One region of the Cupriavidus sp. OV096 genome, then DNA from elsewhere that is predicted to be linked to it. Evidence: predicted binding sites of a transcription regulator. Region 1 holds the regulator's gene; the other holds the start of a gene.

Region 1 (7,599 bases):
GGCGGCCAGTTGGCGCACGGTGTCCGGCAGCCGCGCCAGCGACTCGCGGCTGCGAATGTCGGTGGCCACGCCCAGGTGGGTATAGCCCTGCTCGGCCAGGTAGCTGGTCAGCTCGGGCAGGAATTGTGCCGGGAGGTTGTCGACGCAGTAGTAGCCTGCATCTTCCAGGACATTGAGGGCGACAGACTTGCCGGAGCCGGAGATTCCGGTGATGAGGAGGATCCGCATAGCCCTGCAAGGATAGCACCGGGTGATGGCTGCGTCATGACACCCGGCGCACAAAAAGTGACGATCAGGCCGCCGGCTTGGACAGGCAATCGCTCATGAACTTCTTGTAGTCGTCGCCCTTCTTGCCCTTGCCCTGCTTGCTGCAGGCGGTCATCTTGTCCTGCTGGGTCTTGGGTTCGGCGGCGGCGGCGGGCTTGTTGGAGAGGCAGTCGCTCATGAACTTGTTGCGCTCGTCGCCCTTCTTGCCGGTGGCCTGGGCGTTGCAGGCCTTCATCTTGTCCTGTTGGGCGTTGGGGGCCTTGGCGCCAGAGGCGGCGGGGGCCGAGGCACTCTGGGCAAACGCGCCCGTGGCCAGCAGCGGGGTCACCAGCAAACACATCGCGATCAGCTTCTTCATGCTTCTCTCCTTGGCTGTGGAAACACTACGAATGGGTCCGATCCATTGGCTCGATGCCCATTACAGCACAAACGATGGAGAGCCGTGGCGCGTTGACGCGCCACCGCATCAGAGCAGGCGGCCCTGGCCGCGCGAGACCACGTCCGCCTGCATGGCGGCGCGCTGACGGTCCATGAAGTCGCGCAAGGTGTCGATGCCGCGCAGGCGCAGTATCGTATTGCGCACCGCAGCCTCGACCAGCACGGCCAGGTTGCGGCCGGCTGCCACCTGGATCTTCACCATGTGGATTGGCAGGCCCAGGACATCGAGGTATTGCGAGTCAAGCGGCAGGCGCTCGAACTCGCCGTCGTTGCGGCGCACGAGCTGCACCACGAGCTTGAGCTTCATCTTCCGGCGCACGGCCGTCTCGCCGAAGATCGTCTTGATGTCGAGCAGGCCCAGGCCGCGCACTTCCAGCAGGTTCTGCAGCAGCGGCGGGCAGCGGCCCTCGATGAAGTCGGGTCCGAGTCGCACAAAATCCACCGCATCGTCGGCCACGAGACCGTGGCCGCGCGAGATCAGTTCCAGGCCCAGTTCGCTCTTGCCCAGGCCGGACTCGCCCATGATCAGCACGCCCATGCCGAGGATGTCGAGGAACACGCCGTGCATCGTCACGCGCGGGGCGGAGATGCGCGACAGGTAGAGCCGCAGATGGTCGATCACAGCCGCCGACGACACCGGCGTGGTGAACAGCGGCGTGGACGAGCGCGTGCAGCGCAGCTCCAGGTCTGGCGGCGGCTCCATGCCATCCGCCACGACGAGGAACGGCGGCTCGAGCAGGATCAGCTCGCCCATCTGGCGCTTGCGCGGCTCGTCGTCGAGGCGCTGGTAGTAGAGGATTTCCGGCTTGCCGAGCACCTGGATCCGGTTCGGGTGGATCAGGTTCAAGTGGCCGACGAGGTCCGCCGCCGAGGTGGCTTCGCGGGCGAATTCCACGTCGAAGGCCCGGTCGGCCCCTTCCAGGCCAGCGACCCACGAGAGCTTGATATCGGCTGCGTTGTCGTCGAAGATCGACTGCGAGGTGACGCCGGTGAGTTCCATGCGCGTATGACTTTCGGGGGCGGACAGGCCGTTTCAGGCGGCCGTTGGGGCGGGAGTCAGGGGTGCCACTGCGTCAGCAGATCATGCACCGCTTCCGACGTGGGCAGTGTGGCGAGGCCCTCGCGCATCTCGCGGTCCGAGAGCAGTTGGGCGATTTCCGACAGGATTTCCAGATGTTGTTGCGTGGCCTGTTCCGGCACGAGCAGGAAGATCAACAGCGACACCGGCTTGCCGTCCGGCGATTCGAACGGAATGGGCTCGGCCAGGCGCATGAAGCCGGCCAGCGGCTGCTTGAGACCCTTGATGCGGCCATGCGGAATGGCCACGCCGGCACCCAGACCCGTGGAACCCAGCGATTCGCGCGCGAACAGGTTATCGGTCACGGTAGCACGCGCCACGCCATGGTTGTTCTCGAACAGGAGCCCGGCTTGCTCGAACACCCGCTTCTTGCTGGTGACGGTGACGTCGAGATGGATGTTGCCGGGTGGCAGCAATTTGGCCAAACGATTCATGGGCGATGCGCGAGAAGTCAGGTTAGCGGGCCGGGGCGCGAAGGCCGTCCCGCCGGATTCGGGGCGAAACTTGGGTACCGAGATCTTGTCTGGGACGCCCGCATTGGAGCGTCCGGCCATTATAGAGCAGGGCTCCACCGCGATTTTGCGATGCAGCGCCGGGGTCGCGGCGGTGCCACGACGTGCCGGCCGGCTTGCCCACCCGGGGTGTCCCGGGGCCGTCCTGTCGTTATTTGTATGGCGGAGCATACACCGAGGCGGGCGGCTTGCGAACACTTGTTCCCATTTTGACCGCTCCCGGGGGCCCCGGGTCGCCCTCCGGCGTGGCAATAAGGTAACGAAACATTCCAGGTGCCCGCACCGTCACCGCCATGGCGCGCGCCCATCAAAAAAGCCGCGCTGATTGCGCGGCTTGAGCTCTTCTTTTCAGTCCTCTGCAGGGTCGGCAACCGCTCTGTTTTCGGTTGCCTGCAGGTGTCTACTGCTGCGTCAGTTGCTGGGCGGCCATCTGGTACTTCACCGCCTCGCGATCGTGGCCCTGTACGCGGTCCTTGTAGCGGATGACCTGGCGGTCGAGCTTGTCGACCAGACAGTCGATCGCCGCATACAGATCTTCATGATGCGCTTCGACGAAGATGTCCTTCCCCTTCAGATGCAGATTGATTTCCGCGTACTGGCGCCGGTCCTTCTCCTTGTGGTTGTCCACCGATAGCAGCACGCTCACGCCGATGACCTGATCGAAATGCCTGACAATTCGCTCCAGTTTCGTTTCCACATACTCACGCAGCGGGGGCGTGATGTCGAGGTGGTGTCCACTGATCTTGAAGTTCATAGCGCTTCTCCTTCTGAAAGAGCCGCACCAGGCAGGCGGTTGCGGCTCGGCTACAAAGTCTTGCGGAGATTGACTGCGGGGATCTTGAGCGCTTCGCGGTATTTCGCCACCGTGCGGCGTGCGACCACGAAGCCTTGCTCACCCAGCAGTTCGGCGATCCGGCTGTCGGAAAGAGGATTCCTGGGGTCTTCGGCTCCTATCAGTTGCTTGATCAGCGCGCGGATTGCCGTGGAGGAGGCCGCGCCGCCAGTCTCCGTAGAGACGTGGCTCCCAAAGAAGTACTTCAACTCGAAAGTACCCATGGGCGTGGCCATGTACTTATTCGTGGTGACCCGGGAAATGGTCGACTCATGTAAACCGAGTGTATCGGCTATTTCCCGCAAAACCAAGGGGCGCATCGCGATTTCGCCATGCGTGAAAAAGTTCTTTTGACGTTCCACAATTGCCTGCGAAACACGCAGGATCGTATCGAATCGTTGCTGGATGTTCTTGATAAGCCACCGCGCCTCCTGAAGCTTCTGCTGCAGGCCTGCCGTCCCCGTTTCGCCCTTCGCGCCGCGCAGGATCTGCGCATACATGTCGTTGATGCGCAGCCGTGGCATGACATCCGGATTGAGCGCCGCGATCCACCCGCTGCCGCTCTTGCGCACGAACACGTCGGGCACCACGAAGTCGGCCTCGGGACGGTTGAACGCGTGCCCCGGATACGGCGCCAGCGAGCGAATCAGTTCGTGTGCCGCCTTCAGTGCTATTTCGTCCACCTGGAGCGCTTTCTTTAGCCGCGTGTAGTCGCGCACGGCCAGCAGTTCCAGATGATGATTGACGATGGTCAGCGCCAGCTCACGATGCGAGTGCTTCAGGCGACGCAATTGCAGGCTGAGGCACTCCGCGGCATTGCGCGCGCCCACGCCGGGCGGGTCGAAGCTCTGCAGCAGGGTCAGGATCGCGTGGACTTCGTCGATCTCGAATTCGAGTTCCTCGGGCAGTTCGGTGCAGATTTCCTCGAGCGAGGCGCTCAGGTAGCCGTCATCGTCGAGCGATTCGATCAGGAAGATGGCCAGGCCCTTGTCGCGCACCGAGATCTTCAGCGGGGCCAACTGCCCCATCAGGTGCTCGCGCAGCGTGGGTTCGGCATCGCGCAGTTGCATCGGCGACTTTTCGTCCTCGTCGCCCTGGGGGCGGCGGGCGAAGTCGTCGAGGCTCCAGTCGCTGCCGTAGTCCTCGCTGCCGTTGTCGTTGTAGTTGTCGTCCTCACCGCCGGACGCGCCATCGGTGCGCGCGTCGCCGTTGGGCTGAGGCTCGGAGGAGGCCGGCGCGGGGGCGCTCTGGAGGTTGACCGAGCCATCGGCGGCTACCCGCAACGGGCTTTCGATCCAGTCGTTTTCGCGTTCGAGCAGGGGATTTTCGGTCAGCGCCTGTTCCACTTCCTGCTGGAGTTCAAGCGTCGAGAGCTGCAACAATCGAATCGACTGTTGCAGCTGCGGGGTCAATGCCAGATGTTGCGAGAGACGAAGCTGAAGCGACGGTTTCATGCGACCTATTCTATGCGCATCCTTCCGACTATGGAACGGAAATTGCTATCGCCTATCGCTCTGACTTCCTGATCGACCCCGGCTGTCGCCGTGGAGGCCGGGAGAAGCGCGGCCGCACGCGGCGGCCGATGGGTCACATGCGGAAATTTTCGCCCAGGTACACGCGTCGCACGGACTCGTTGGCGATGATTTCCTCAGGCTGGCCGGCGGCCAGCACCGTGCCTTCGCTGATGATGTAGGCGTGGTCGCAGATGCCGAGCGTCTCGCGCACGTTGTGGTCGGTGATCAGCACGCCGATGTTGCGCGCCTTCAGGAAGCTCACGATGCGCTGGATTTCGCCCACGGCGATGGGGTCCACGCCGGCGAACGGCTCGTCCAGCAGGATGAAGCGCGGCGCGGAGGCCAGCGCCCGGGCAATTTCCACGCGGCGGCGCTCGCCGCCGGAGAGCGACAGCGCCGGGTTGTTGCGCAGATGGGCGATCTGCAGGTCATCCAGCAGCGAATCCAGGCGGCGTTCGATCTCGGCCTTCGGCAGCGGCTTGCCCTTCTCCAATTGCAACTCGAGCACGGCGCGGATGTTTTCCTCGACGTTGAGCTTGCGGAAGACCGAGGCCTCCTGCGGCAGGTAGGACAGGCCCATGCGGGCGCGCTCGTGGATCGGCAGGCCGCTGATGTGCTGGTCGTCCAGCACGATGTCGCCCTCATCCAGTGCCACCAGGCCCACGATCATGTAGAACGACGTGGTCTTGCCGGCGCCGTTCGGACCGAGCAGGCCGACCACCTCGCCGCTCTTCACGTCCAGCGAGACGTCCTTGACCACGGTGCGCGAACCGTAGCGCTTCTTCAGGTGGCGCACGACCAGCGTGCTGCTGTCGGTACGGGCGGCCGACGGGGCTGCGGAGGCGTTCGGGGCGAGCGTGGCGGAGTCGTTCATCAGGTCAATGCATGCGTGACGCGGCGGGCGCGTCCGGGGTTCAGGGCTTGCCGGGCGCGGGCGCCGGCTTCAGTTCCAGCGGCGGCGGCGCGGCGGCGCCGCTGGCCGGGTCCGCGCGCGGCGAGAGCACGGCGCGCACGCGGCCGGACGGGTTGCCGGTGGAGGTGTTGTTGTCGCCGCCGGCAGCCGTGTAGTACTCGTTGCGGCTGTCGTAGGTGATCACGGCGCCGCGGATCTCGTCGACGGTCTTCGCGCCGGCGATGCGCGCCGCGCGGGCATGACCGATCAGCTTCGACATTTCCTGCTTGCCGTCGTACTCGATGCGGTCGCCCCAGCCGTCGATGTATTCGTCCACGCCGTCGCGCTTCTGGCGGATATACGCCTGGCGGCCCGGATTGGCCGTGGCCACCGCGTACTGGTAGCCCTCGGGGTCGGTGCGGATCTGCGCGGCGTCCGACTTCAGCACCATCGTGCCCTTGGTCAGCACGACGTTGCCGGTCAGCGTGTAGATCTGCTTCACGTCGTCATAGCTGGCGTTGTTGGCCTCCAGCACCAGCGGCTTGTCCTTGTCGGCACGCTCCGCCAGGGCCGGCTGGGCCAGGGTCGCGCCGAGCGCGGCGATTGCCACCGCCAGGGCGGGCACGATGCGGCGACAGGACAACGTCGTCAGGGATGGGGTCATGTTGGTCAGCTGAGAGAATGACGGGCGATCCGTTGCCGGCGCCTGGCGTGCTTGTTGTTGTGCTTACTGCGTGGTCCGGGCCTGCCCCGACGGCGGATTCATGACGATGGTGCCGCGTACGTTGCCGAGCAATTGTACTTCGCGCGTGACATTGTTGAAGACCAGTCCGTTGGCCGTCATCACCGACGGGCCGCGCGTGAGTTGTACCGCTTTATCGGTCTTGACGATGTCGTCATTGACCAGCAACTGGAAATATTGCGATGCAGCGGTCATGCGCGGGTCCTTCGACGGATCCACGCCGGGTTGCCGTACCAGGAAGGCATTGCCGTACAGGTCGATGACCGAGCCCTCCGAGTTCATCACGCCCCGGTCCGCGTTGACCGTGACCGGGGGGCGGTCCGGCTGGTAGGCGCGCATGGCCGGCGTGGTCACCTCGTAGGTCTGGTCGTCCTCGAAATGGATCATCTTCACGCCGGTGAAGCGCATCTTGGTGGCGCCGGTCGTGTCCAGTTCCGTGGCCGAGAAGCGGTCCATGTAGTAGTCCGCCTCATGGCGCTTGGCGCGGTTCTGGGCGGCCTCGTCCTCATGGGGCGAGTTGATCTGCACCAGCCAGAACGTGCTGCCGGCGACCATCGCCATCAGCAGCAGCGGCAGCAGCCGCATGACCAGACCGGAGATCCTGCCGAAGAAGTCGCGCATCGCCGGCCCCGCTCAGATGACCTTGGCGCGGGTCAGGTCATGGATGTGGAGCGCGCCCACGAGCTTGCCGTCGCCATCGACCACCAGCAGCTGGTTGATGCGGTTCGCTTCCATGATCTGCACGGCTTCCACGGCCAGCTGGTCCTGGTTCACCACGTGGGGGTTACGGTGCATGACCTCGCCGATGGGCACGGTGCGCCAGTCGCGCGGGGTTTCCAGCAGGCGGCGCAGGTCGCCGTCGGTGAACACGCCGATGGCGTGGCCGTCCGGGTCCACCACGGCCGTCATGGCCAGGCCCTTGCGGGTGATTTCCATCAGCGCCTGGGCCAGCGGGGTGTTTTCACGCACCTCGGGCACGCCGTTGCCGGTGCGCATGACGTCGCGCACGTGGGTCAGCAGCTTGCGGCCCAGCGCGCCGCCCGGGTGCGAACGGGCGAAGTCTTCCTCGCCAAAGCCGCGCGCGTCCAGCACGGCCACGGCCAAGGCGTCGCCCAGCGCCAGCGCCGCCGTGGTGCTGGCCGTCGGGGCCAGGTTCAGCGGGCAGGCCTCCTGGGCCACGGCGCCGTCCAGATGGGCATCGGACAGCTTGGCGAGGTTCGATTCCGGGTTCCCGGTGACCGAGATCAGCCCGGCGCCGATGCGCTTGACGATCGGGACGATCGACAGCAGCTCGGCCGTCTCGCCGGAATTGGAGAACGCAATC
Region 2 (7,599 bases), on a different contig from region 1:
CTTGTCATGAGCACCTTCACCAACGCTGTCGAAAGGGTAAAGCGTAATCGATTGCGCTGCGTTTGTCTGAGATGACGCCGGCCGTCTAATCGAATTCATCGTACTGTGGCAGTTGGTCAGTAATCGAATACCACGGCGCCTTGGAGCCCACGAAGATATGCGCACTGGGACGAATGCTGGGCGTGTCGGCGAGCGTGCCCAAGGTGACGTGGACGAAGGCGCCATCACGAACCACCGAGAACATCAGGCTTCCGCATCGCTTGCAACGGACATCGTGAGACGCCTTTGCGTCACCGAAAATCAATACCTCGTCCTCGCCTTGCGTGATCTGCAATTTTTCGCGCTCGATCCCTGCGAAGGGCTTGAACGCGGAGCCTGTCGAGCGACGACAATTTGAACAGTGGCAGTTCAACGCGTAGGCGAATTCGTCATTTACCGAGTAACGGACCGCACCGCACAGGCATCCGCCAGCGAGCAATGGTTTCATGGCTGCCTCCTGGCCTCCGCACCACCCCCAAACCCCAGCCACACCACATGCCCGCGCACGTCCTCCGGCCATCCGGCGATCATTTCGTCCATGCGTTGCCGGTCATCCGCGAACAGCGCGCGGGACGCTTCCTCGAAGCCCGGAAGATCCCCGGCGATGGCGGACATGAAGTGATACGCGCGCTCCCGCGCTACGCGGCGGTTATCGCCATGGGCATTGGCGCGGCGTGCCTCTTCCACGAGCTTGCGCAGCGCCACGGAGGCCCCGCCCGGCTGCTGGGCGAGCCAGTCCCAGTGGCGCGGCAATAGCGTGACCTCGCGCGCCACGACGCCTAGTTTGGGGCGGCCCCTGCCGCGCGGCGCGTCCGGGGCGTCTTCCTGATCGGCGGCATCGGCACGCCCACCCTCCGGGCTAAAACGGGCGACGATGTCCGCTTCGCTGCCGCGTGTGTCGATGTCGATGGTGCGCCCGGTGGCGTTGTCGAACACCAGCACCGGGTCGCTGGTGCCCCCCTCCATCGCCCGCCTGACCGCGAGCGCAACCACGCCGAGCGGGCCGGAGGCGAGGCGACGATGGCCTTCGAAGGCGGTATGGGACGGAAGATGATCGATTGGGCTCATGGTGGCTCCCCGTGATGACGTCCGCAATTTATACCCGGATAAAATTAAAGTCAATATTACCCGGGTATAAATTTACCCTGAGGTGGCGAGGGAATAACAGCAGGGTGTCCTGCGTTTACGGGGCATGCGGCCGCAACCAGGCCGCCACCCTTCACGAGGAGCCCCGTGCCCAGTCATCACCGATCCCCATCACCACCGCTTAGGCTCCTCCTGCCGTTATTGGCCGCCCTTGCGCTGCCCGCCGTCGCCGCCCCGCCCGCCAGCCCTGACAGCGCTGCGTTCCTGTCGGAAAGCGATACCGCCATGACAAAAATGATGGACGACATGGCGGTCAAGCCCGGCGGCAACGTCGACGAGGACTTCGTCGCGATGATGATTCCCCACCATCAGGGCGCCATCGACATGGCCATGGCCGAGCTGCGCCACGGCAAGAACGAGCAACTCCGACGCATCGCGCAGGAAATCATCGTCGACCAGTTGCAGGAGATTGCCGCGATGCGGCTCGCGCTCGGACAGCCCCTGCCCCCATCCGCGCCGGCGCCCACCCGCCCCGATCCGGCCCAATCGGCCAGCCAACCCACCACCCCCAGCCATTCCGCTCACGCGCACTGATGCGCCCACGACCATGACAAGACATTCCCTCAGGAACACCCTCTCCCTCATGCTGCTGCTCGGCGCGGCCAGCGCGGTTCTGGCCGGGCAGGCGCCGGGACCGTCGACGGCCCCGGACGTCCCCATCAGCCACCGCGACCGCCTCTATGCCGCCGAGCAGTTCTCCAACACGGTTTCCGTGACAGACCCGGCGGACAACCGGCTGCTGGGCGTCATCCGCCTGGGCGACCCCGCGCCGGGCAACTTCAGCCCGCTGTATCGCGGTCAGGTGCTGGTCCACGGGATGGGCTTCTCGCCGGATCACCGCACGCTTGCCATCGTGTCGATTGGGTCGAACTCGGTGTCGTTCATCGACACGGCTACCAACGCCGTCAAGCACGTCACCTACGTGGGACGGTCGCCGCACGAGGCGTTCTACACGCCGGACGGCAAGGAGGTCTGGGTCACCGTGCGCGGGGAGAACTACATCTCGGTGATCGACGCCGCCACGTTCCAGGAAAAGACCCGCATCACCGTGGCCGACGGCCCGGGCATGCAGATCTTCTCCCCCGATGGCAAGTACGGCTACATCTGCTCGTCGTTCAATCCGGAAACGGCCGTGGTCAGCGTGGCCGACCATCAGATCGTGGGGCGCGTGAAGCAGGAGAGCCCGTTCTGCCCGAACATCGCCGCCACGCCTGACGGCAAGCAGGTCTGGTTCACGCTCAAGGACGTCGGCAAGGCCCAGGTGTTCGAGGCCCGCCCGCCCTTCCGCCTGATCAAGACGCTGGAGACCGGCCCGATCACCAACCACGTGAACTTCGCCCACACGGCGGCGGGCGACTTCGCCTACATCACGGTCGGCGGGCTGAATCAGGTCAAGGTGTTCCGGACCGATGACTTCTCCCAGGTGGCCACGATTCCGGTGGGCAGCCTGCCGCACGGCATCTGGCCTTCGGGCGACGGCACGCGCATCTACGTGGGGCTGGAGAACGCCGACCAGCTGGCCGCCATCGACACCGCCACCAATCGGGTAGTCGCCAACGTGCCGGTCGGGCAGGCGCCGCAGGCCATCGCCTATGTGCCGAACGCCGTGCCTGAGGGCGACGGCACGCAGGGACTCCAGCCGCTGGGGGTGGCCGGGCAGACCACGCAGCTGAAGCTGCATGGCGTCGTGAACGGCAAGCCTGTGGCCACCGACCATGCGCCGACCAGCGTCACGCTGTTCGATCAGGGGCTGCTCCAGGTCCTGCAGGCATCGGCCACCGGATTGCAGCCCAAGCGTCCCTACGTGCTGGCGCTCGCCACCCGCGCGGACGGCAGCGGCCCGCTGGAGCCGCTCGCCGCCTTCATGTCGAATCCGGCGGGCTCGGCCATCGTCAACGCGATTGGCCCGATCCGGCAGGTGGTGCGCGACGATACGGGGGCCGGCGCGCGCCGCTATCTCGTGATCGCCCCGTCCGAGAACGGCAAACCCGGCGCGCCTGTGCAGGTGCAGGCGCTGTAGCCGGTCCGGGGGGCCGGGAAGGTACGGCGGATGATACAAATGGCACGACATTTGCGTAGTACCGGGCAAATGCGTAGTACCCATCCCGGCCGCGCCCACATTCCCAGAACAATGCCCCTTTCCGCCTCAACCCTCGTCCTTCGGGCCAAGCAGCTCGAAATCGAGGCCGTCCGCCTGATGGCAAGTCGCGTGGAGTTGGCCGACCTGATCGGCCAGCTGATCCACGCCTTGCAGCGTGAACGGGGGGCCAGCAGCATCTTCCTGGCCTCCGGTGGGCAACGGCTGGCGCAGGAGCGCCAGACGGCGATGGGCGAGGCGGTCCACATCGCCTCCCGGCTGGGCGAGCGCTTCGCCAGCCAGCTGGAAGCGGGTCATACGGGTACGGCGTCGATGGTGTCGTTGATGGCCTGGGTCCAGCTCGATCTGGCCACGCTGCCGGCGCTGCGCCAGTCCATCGATCAATGCCAGACCACCGCGCACGACGCCGTGGCGGCGTTCAGCCGCCTGATTGCCGCGCTGCTGGAGCTGATCTTCCATCTGGCCGATGTGGCCATGTATCCGGGCATCGCCCGGCCGCTGGTGGCCTTCGTCTACCTCGTGCAGGGCAAGGAAGCCGCCGGGCAGGAGCGGGCCGTCGGGGCGCAGATGTTCGCCTCCGGCACCTGTGCGGGCACCGCGCCGCAGCGCGTGCAGCAGTTGGTGGAAGCCCAGCAGCGCAGCTTCCAGATGTTCGAGCGCTTCGCCGATCCGTCGCTGCTCGCCGCATGGCGGCAACGGCAGGCCAGCGCCGCGGTCGCCGCGCAGGACGGCATGCGCCGCACGCTGCTGACCACGCCGCCGGGCACGGCGCTGGTGCACGACGACAGCGAGAAGTGGTTCGAAGTCTGCAGCGAGGTCATCACGGGCATGTGGACGCTGGAGATGCAGGTGGTGCAGGACCTGCGCAAGGCCTGCGAGGCGCAGATCCAGCGTTCCCAGGCCGATCTCCAGGATTCGGCCGGGCTGCTGCGCCAGCTACTGGACAACCCACCGCCCCATACCCATGCCGTCGAGCGCTTTTTCGATGTGGCCGAGCAACCCGCCGCCGCCCCTGTGCTGCCGGGCATGCCCGATGCCGGAAACGGACCCGCCGAGGTGCACGCCACCACCGTCACGTCGCTGGAGCGCCTGCTGCGCCAGCAGTCGGCGCGACTGGCCCAGACCGAAGTGGAACTCGATGCCGCCCGGCGCGCGCTCAAGGAGCGCAAGGTGATCGAGCGCGCCAAGAACGCGCTGATGGCCCGCATGGGGCTCAGCGAGGACGCCGCGTTCCGGGCCTTGCAGAAGGCGTCGATGGACAACAACCGCCGGCTGGCGGACATTGCCGAAGCCACCCTCTCGCTCACCGGCCTCGCCCTGCCCCCACAGGACGACGATCAGCACCAGGATTGAACCCGCCCGGCCGCGCGCACCAAAAGCGGGCAGCCCATGCACTACCAACGCCCCCTAGATCGTCACTTGCCCCAACCCGGCCCAACCCGGCCCCACCCGGCGGCGGGCATGGAACGTGCGTCAGCACTGACATCGGGCTGATGACGGCCCGGCAGTGCATCACCCTGTAAAGCATCAAGGATGACGGCGTCCTGTCACGTGCCGGCCATAGGCCGGGCGGACGGACGCCGTTTGTCTTTTCTGAGCCAAACGAAGGAAACGGAGAGGAATACCCCATGGCCTATCTCGCCCCCACCGAGTTCGTCACCAAGATGGTCGATGCCGGAGAGTCCAAGCTGCTGATGTCCACGCGTGACACGCTGATCCGGTCCTATATGGCCGGCGCCATCCTGGCGCTGGCGGCAGCCTTCGCGGTGTCCATCACTGTCAACACCGGCAACGCGCTGGTTGGCGCGCTGCTGTTCCCGGTTGGCTTCTGCATGCTGTACCTGATGGGCTTCGACCTGCTGACCGGCGTCTTCACGCTCGCGCCGCTGGCCGTGCTGGACCGCCGCCCGGGCGCCACCTGGAGCGGCGTGCTGCGCAACTGGGGCCTGGTGTTCTGTGGCAACCTCGCCGGCGCCGTCACCGTGGCGTTCTTCATGGCCATCATCTTCACCTTCGGCTTCTCCGAAGCCCCGAACGCCATCGGCCAGAAGATCGGCCACATCGGCGAAGGCCGCACCGTGGGCTACGCCGCGCATGGCGCCGCCGGCATGCTGACGCTGTTCATCCGCGCCGTGATGTGCAACTGGATGGTCTCCACCGGCGTGGTGGCGGCCATGATGTCGACCTCGGTGTCCGGCAAGGTCATCGGCATGTGGATGCCCGTGCTCGTGTTCTTCTACATGGGCTTCGAGCACTCCATCGTGAACATGTTCCTGTTCCCGTCGGGCCTGATGCTGGGCGGCAACTTCACCCTCATGGACTACCTGATCTGGAATGAAATCCCGACTGTGCTGGGCAACCTGGTGGGTGGCCTGACCTTCGTGGGCATCACGCTCTACAGCACGCACTACAAGTCGGCCAGCAAGCGCGCGCTGGGCTGATCGGATCACTACCCGGTATCGAGGCGACCGCGCCATGTCCGGCGGGCTCCAGGTCAGCGTTGGCCAACACTCGGACGCTGGCCGGAAGGCGGTCAACCAGGACTTTCATGGCGTGACCCACCCCGCCGGCCACCACCGCGTGACCAAGGGGGTCGCGCTGGCGCTGGCGGACGGCATCAGCAGCAGCGCGGTCAGCCAGATCGCCAGCGCCGCCGCCGTCCGCACCTTCCTCGAGGACTACTACTGCACGTCCGAAGCCTGGACGGTGCGGCGGGCGGCGCAGTGCGTGCTGGCCGCCGTCAACTCCTGGCTCCACGCGCAGAGCCGTCACAGCGAAGCCCGCTTCGACCGCGACCGCGGCTACGTCTGCACATTCAGCGCGCTGATCTTCAAGGCGCGGGAGGCCCACCTGCTGCACGTGGGCGACGCGCGCGTCTATCGGCTGCATCGGCACACGCTGGAGCAGCTCACCGTCGATCATCGGGTCTGCGTGTCGGCCTCTGAGGCCTATCTGGGCCGAGCGCTGGGTGCGAGCCCGTCTGTCGAAATCGACTATCGGACGTGGGGCGTGGAGCCCGGCGAGATCTACCTGCTGGCCACCGACGGCGCCTACGAATACCTGGAAGCCGCCGATGTCCACCAGGCCCTGACCGCCAGCGGCGACGACCTGGACCGCGCCGCGCAGACGCTGACGGCGCTGGCCCTGACGCGCGGCAGCGAGGACAACGTCACGCTGCTGCTGGCCCGTGTCGACGCCCTGCCCGAACCCGGCGCCCGCAACGCGATGGCGCAGACCGGGCACCTGACCCTGCCGCCGCCGCTCACGCCCCGCATGCAGTTCGAGGGCTACACCATCGTCCGGGCGCTGCATGGGAGCGCGCGCAGCCATGTCTATCTGGCGACGGACGACCACAGCGGACAACACGTGGCGCTGAAAACGCCTGCCGTCGATCAACGCGACGATGCGGCCCATCTGGAGGGCTTCCTGCTCGAGGAATGGGTCGCCCGACGCATCGACAACCAGCACGTGCTGCGCCCCCACGCGGCGGACCGGCCCCGCAAGCACCTGTTCGTGGCGATGGAGTACCTCGAAGGCCAGACGCTGGCGCAATGGATGATCGATCATCCCCAGCCCGACCTGGACGCCGTGCGCGGCATCATCGCCCAACTGGCCACCGGCCTGCAGGCGTTCCACCGGCGCGAGATGCTGCACCAGGACCTCCGCCCCGAGAACGTCATGATCGACCGCTCGGGCACCGTCAAGATCATCGATTTCGGCTCGGTCCACGTGGCAGGGCTGGCCGAGGCCACGCGGCCGCCCCACGCCGCCATGCCGGTCGGCACGCTGCAATACACCGCGCCGGAGTACTTCGTCGGCGATGACGGCACGGCGGCCTCCGACCTGTTCTCGCTGGCCACCCTCGCCTACCAGATGCTGACCGGCAAGCTGCCCTACGGCCTGCAAGTCACGCGCATCCGCGACCGCGCCGACGTCCGCCGCCTGCGCTACACCAGCCTGCGCGAGCAGCGCCCCGAACTCCCGGCCTGGGTCGACGACACCCTGCGGCGCGCCCTGCACTCCAACGCGCTGAAGCGGCACGAAGCCCTGTCGGAATTCGTCCAGGCATTGCGGGCGCCCACCGAGCCGCTCTGGCAACGCGCCACGCCCCCGCTGCTGGAGCGAAACCCGCTGCGGTTCTGGCAAGCGCTGGCGGCACTGCTGGGGGTGGCGGTGGTGGTCTTGCTGGGGCTGCGGGTAATGGGGGTGTAGCGGAATGGACGTAAAAAACCCGCCCAGCCTTGCGGCCGGACGGGAAATCGCTTCCACGGGAAGGTCGGCGAAAGCGTTAGCGCACGGGTTGGCGCACGGACTTG

Evidence for each region. Region 1 encodes sigma-54, which starts transcription at its own class of promoters, with help from an activator protein. Its sites were predicted from a motif close to TGGCANGNAANCTGCTTT; they were not measured.
Region 2: the regulator sigma-54 is predicted to act here: its motif matches at 3,246-3,263, upstream of BM115_RS13635 (nitrate- and nitrite sensing domain-containing protein).

The regions. Positions count from the first base shown of each region.
Region 1 is NZ_FOWM01000002.1:467,929-475,527, forward strand. It holds gene rapZ (RNase adapter RapZ) at 1-228, opposite strand, end outside; gene BM115_RS06165 (PsiF family protein) at 293-625, opposite strand; gene hprK (HPr(Ser) kinase/phosphatase) at 734-1,705, opposite strand; gene BM115_RS06175 (PTS sugar transporter subunit IIA) at 1,762-2,217, opposite strand; gene hpf (ribosome hibernation-promoting factor, HPF/YfiA family) at 2,696-3,049, opposite strand; gene BM115_RS06185 (RNA polymerase factor sigma-54) at 3,100-4,581, opposite strand; gene lptB (LPS export ABC transporter ATP-binding protein) at 4,715-5,515, opposite strand; gene lptA (lipopolysaccharide transport periplasmic protein LptA) at 5,556-6,197, opposite strand; gene lptC (LPS export ABC transporter periplasmic protein LptC) at 6,261-6,896, opposite strand; gene BM115_RS06205 (KpsF/GutQ family sugar-phosphate isomerase) at 6,909-7,599, opposite strand, start outside.
Region 2 is NZ_FOWM01000005.1:147,713-155,311, reverse strand. It holds gene BM115_RS13660 (RidA family protein) at 1-8, opposite strand, end outside; gene BM115_RS13655 (GFA family protein) at 86-487, opposite strand; gene BM115_RS13650 (DUF2239 family protein) at 484-1,107, opposite strand; gene BM115_RS13645 (DUF305 domain-containing protein) at 1,273-1,719, shown strand; gene BM115_RS13640 (YncE family protein) at 1,733-3,205, shown strand; gene BM115_RS13635 (nitrate- and nitrite sensing domain-containing protein) at 3,317-4,636, shown strand; gene BM115_RS13630 (formate/nitrite transporter family protein) at 4,912-5,724, shown strand; gene BM115_RS13625 (bifunctional protein-serine/threonine kinase/phosphatase) at 5,759-7,495, shown strand; gene BM115_RS13620 (epoxide hydrolase family protein) at 7,572-7,599, opposite strand, start outside.